One region of the Sporosarcina sp. Y352 genome, then DNA from elsewhere that is predicted to be linked to it. Evidence: predicted binding sites of a transcription regulator. Region 1 holds the regulator's gene; the other holds the start of a gene.
What was found. Region 1 encodes LexA, which represses DNA repair genes until DNA is damaged. Its sites were predicted from a motif close to CGAACATATGTTCG; they were not measured.
Positions count from the first base shown of each region.

Region 1 (2,491 bases):
AAGTGCAATTGGCCCACTATCATTGCGTGAATAAACGGCTGTGTCAGTTTTCAACAACAGATGCAAAACAGCCATCCTAGCATTCCCACGTCCGAGCCTCGTCTCATCTTGTATCAGTACTGCATCTACTTCTTCATCGCGGATGTAATCCAGCATACTAAGCAATCCTTCTCGGTCAATGTCGTAACCGCTATGTTTGTCCTCGAATGTAGCGACAAGCTCTAAATTGAGTTCACTAGCCAAATCTTCAAGTTCCTCTTCTTGCCTCGTAAGTGATAGTTCCTGCGATTCTTTTTCTGTGCTCACTCGGCAATAAATGACGCACTTCTTTCGCGGCTCAGTCATCAGTACCACCGGCCAGTTGTACACTGTCGTCTTCATGTGTCTGTATAGTTGGCAAAAGCAAATCTTCTCCCTTCTTGATTGTTGCAGAGGACAGATTATTTAGAGTCATCACTTCTTTAATCCATTTCTCTGACGACATGTTTTTCGAGTGGTGAAATGCAAGGCCCCAGAGCGTGTCCCCTTCAGTAATTGTAATTGTAGTGACTTCAGCTTGCTTCGTTTCATATTTACCAACTCCTATAATTGCAAAACCTAAACATAAAATAACAATAAATATACCATAACCGTTGTTTTTAATGAAAGTCATCATTTTTCCCCCTTGCGAATGTTTGTTCGTACCACTGTTTTCATTATAGGAAACTCAAAACTGGATGTCAACACTTATTAGAACTTGTGTTTGCCATTACTATAGTGGGCTGATATAATGAATCTATTGAAATAACTCGAATTTCGGTGAGACTTTCACGATTTTTGATTGTTGTAAGAATTTTAGTTAAGGGGTGATTGTTGTGAAGAAAATCTCAAAAAGACAGGAAGACATTCTGACATTCATTAAATCAGAGGTAAAGAAAAAAGGGTATCCACCTTCCGTAAGGGAAATTGGGGAGGCTGTGGGGCTAGCTTCAAGTTCAACTGTTCACGGTCATCTAGCTCGTTTAGAAAGCAAGGGCTTCATTAGAAGAGACCCGACTAAACCTAGAGCAATCGAAGTCCTGGATCCTGAAGGGTTGGAAACGATGAAACCCGGAGTTCTACATGTCCCTCTTGTCGGTAAAGTTACTGCAGGTCTTCCGATTACGGCCATTGAAAACATTGAAGAGTACTTCCCTCTCCCTGAATCGTACGGCACTTCGGAGGACAACCTCTTTATGCTTGAGATTGTTGGGAATAGTATGATTGAAGCAGGAATCCTTAATGGTGATTATGTTATCGTTAAACAGCAACAGTCAGCTAATAATGGTGAGATTGTCGTAGCAATGACAGAAGACGATGAAGCGACGGTGAAACGGTTCTTCAAGGAAAAAAATTATTTCCGTCTTCAACCTGAAAATGAATCTATGGATCCAATCATTCTTGATAATGTATCGATACTCGGTAAAGTCGTTGGTGTTTATCGTACGATTCATTAAGGATAGACATGTAATTCCATGTTGAAGCTATCTGCAATGCAAGACAATCCAATACTCTCAGAAATGACAAAGAGCTATTCCTTTATTAAAAAGGAATAGCTCTTTGTCATTTCTCTATTAAGTTTTCCTTAACCAGTTTTCCAATGGATGACAACACAGCCACTTTCACATGCTCGTATGTGAGGCCGCCTTGAACGTATGCGGTATAAGGCGGCCTGATTGGACCATCTGCCGTAAGCTCGATGCTTGACCCTTGGATAAATGTACCAGCCGCCATGATCACATCGTCTGTATACCCCGGCATATAAGACGGCTCGGGTGCATAGTGGGCATTGATGGGCGAGTTCTGCTGAATTGATTGGCAGAACGCAATCATTTGACTGGCATTATTGAAAGATACAGACTGAATTAAATCGGTTCTTTTTTGCGTGTAATGCGGTGTTGTCTCGAGTCCAAAGCTTTCGAGGAGAGCAGCAGTGAAGAGCGCCCCTTTCACTGCCTGGCTAACAACATGCGGTGCTAGGAAAAATCCTTGGTACATTTCCCGTAAGGTATCAAGCGATGCCCCAGCTTCCGCTCCAAGACCAGGAGACGTCATTCGAAACGCACATTTCTCTACAAGATCTGCACGCCCGGCGATATAACCACCTGTTCTTGCAATGCCGCCACCTGGATTTTTAATGAGTGACCCTGCCATTAGATCAGCACCGACTTCTGTTGGCTCTTTCTCTTCGACAAATTCGCCATAGCAGTTGTCAACAAAGACAACTAGTTCGGGATTGATGGCTTTTACTTTACGAATCATTTCGCCGATTTCATCCACCATAAAGGACGGGCGATCTGAATACCCCTTTGACCGCTGGATTCCTATCATTTTTGTTTTAGCATGAATATTTTTCGAGACTTCTTCAAAATTGACCGTTCCATCATCATTTAGCTCAATGTGTTTATATGTAATACCGTAATCCAGAAGTGATCCAGTATCTTTTCCTTTTCCTGATACGATGGATTCCAAG
Region 1 covers NZ_JBXCJE010000002.1:441,190-443,680, reverse strand. The annotation lists gene AC1TO6_RS05110 (YneB family resolvase-like protein) at 1-345, opposite strand, end outside; gene yneA (cell division suppressor protein YneA) at 338-652, opposite strand; gene lexA (transcriptional repressor LexA) at 855-1,475, shown strand; gene AC1TO6_RS05095 (methionine gamma-lyase family protein) at 1,582-2,491, opposite strand, start outside.

Region 2 (2,491 bases), on a different contig from region 1:
AGTCAGTTAAATCCTCTGACATTTTCTTCGTCAATGTCGTAATAAGTACCCGTTCGTTATTTTTCGTCCGTTCTCTAATTTGACCAATCAAGTCATCTATTTGCCCATTAATTGGACGGATTTCAATCGTCGGATCCAGTAGACCTGTTGGACGAATAATTTGTTGAATCATTTCGGGTGTATGTTCAATTTCGTAAGGACCGGGTGTTGCAGAAACATAAATAGCTTCATGTACATGACCTTCAAATTCCTGGAAAGTCAGCGGCCTGTTGTCAAGCGCTGAAGGTAAACGAAAACCATGTTCCACAAGTACTTTCTTCCTTGCCTGGTCACCGTTATACATTCCACGTATTTGAGGAAGTGAGACATGACTTTCATCTACAATGACTAGGAAATCATCTGGGAAATAGTCAAGGAGCGTGTAGGGTGTTGCCCCCGGCGGACGAAGTGTCAAATGGCGGGAATAGTTCTCTATACCAGAACAGAAGCCCATTTCCCTCATCATTTCAAGGTCATATCGCGTCCTCTGTTCAAGGCGCTGCGCTTCTAAAAGCTTATCTTGACTACGGAATTCTTTCAAACGTTCTTCTAGTTCGATTTCAATGTTTTCAATTGCCTTTACCATTTTGTCATCACCCGTAACGAAATGGGATGCTGGAAAAATGGCAACATGTTCTCGTTCACCCAGGATTTCACCAGTAAGTGAATCCACTTCACGAATGCGTTCAATTTCATCGCCAAAAAACTCGATGCGGAGGCATTGTTCATCCTGTGAAGCTGGCAAAAGTTCGACAACATCGCCGCGCACCCTGAATGTACCGCGTGTAAAACTTACATCATTCCGTTCGTATTGAATATCTACAAATTTACGGAGCAACTCATTGCGTCCAATCTCCATTCCCGGTCGTAGCGATACTACATGTTCATTATATTCTGTTGGGGAACCGAGACCATAAATACATGAGACGGAAGCGACGATTAGTACATCATTCCGTTCGAATAAAGAAGATGTAGCTGAGTGTCGCAACTTATCAATTTCATCGTTTATACTTGAGTCTTTTTCAATGAAGGTATCTGTATGAGCGATGTATGCTTCCGGCTGATAGTAATCATAGAAACTGACAAAGTACTCAACAGCGTTATCAGGGAAAAACTCTTTAAATTCACTATATAATTGACCAGCAAGTGTTTTGTTGTGGGCAATGACAAGTGTTGGTTTATTAATTTCTGTTAAGACGTTCGAGACTGTGAATGTTTTTCCGGTTCCAGTTGCACCGAGTAAAGTCTGGTGCTTCTCTCCCCGTTCATGACCCTCCAAAAGCTTCGCAATTGCATACGGCTGATCGCCTTGCGGAGTGTAAGGGGCTTGCAAATTAAATTTTTGGTTCATCGAAGTCACTCCCATATATACTACTTCTATCTTATCACTTTACCCATCTTTTGACGAGCAAAAAGCGAACATACGTTTTTCAATGGATTTATTTTCCAATTAAAGCGAAAAAAACGCTGCATGTCTATTCAACATGTAGCGTCAACTCACTTTTCAATCATTCTCTTCAATTTTAACAAGTCTTTCTGAATACAATAAGAAGGCGCTTTCATCCCGACAATCGAGTGCTGCATCAATTAAAACCGCGAGTCGATACTTTGTCTGCTCCCTGTGTAAATGTTTTAAGAAAAGATCCAAATAAATTTCATTCAACAACTTTTCCGCTTGAAGCGAAGAACTGTTTTTTCCGACGGCCTTCAAAAACTCGGCATATGAATAGTTGTTCTCCATCGCTCTCACCCCTGATGCCTTTTATATAGTATATCTAATTTCAGAGAGAAGTTGCAAGGGTTTTTTGAATATTCTATTTTTAATCTTTCACAAAAGATAAATCCCGTCTGCAGTTACTTACAAACGGGATGAATTGACCTTATTCATCTTCCTTCTTTTCCCCAGTCAATCTAATAGTAGCTTCAGAAGTAATGAGAATGACAGCCCCTACTAGAAATGGTATTGTCGAGACTCCATAAAGATATAGGGAAGCAACTGTAACAACTGCTGCTTGAATCCATTGAACCGAACGAACGATTTTCCTAATTGAGCCAGGTCGCGTGTCTTCCTTCTCAGGAAACAGCATATCCATTCGGAAATCATCCCCCGCACGCAATGCATAAATAAGCTGAACTGCCGAGGCAAATGCAAGCGCCCCTGAGAAAATGAATACAACGATTGGGAATGGAATGAATATTGCACCAAGTGCTGAAATTACAGTCAACCTCATCCATAACCAAAAAATATCATCGGTTCGAATAAATGTACGCTTAATCAGGTAGGTCTGTGAAACACTCTTGCCGAAAGTGGGAGAACCTGTTATAAATCCAAGCCAACCTCTTCTACTAACGGATCCTTTCAGATGCGGAACGTCCGTAAAGTAGTTAGCGAACCGGTAAAACCGCATCATACGATTCTGTTCAAGTGAAATAAAGTGATCGTATGGGAAAG
Region 2 covers NZ_JBXCJE010000018.1:43,498-45,988, reverse strand. The annotation lists gene uvrB (excinuclease ABC subunit UvrB) at 1-1,390, opposite strand, end outside; gene AC1TO6_RS19565 (IDEAL domain-containing protein) at 1,544-1,780, opposite strand; gene AC1TO6_RS19560 (ABC transporter permease) at 1,920-2,491, opposite strand, start outside.
Region 2: uvrB (excinuclease ABC subunit UvrB) is a predicted target of LexA. The motif match lies at 1,456-1,469, and genes of this name have one in related genera.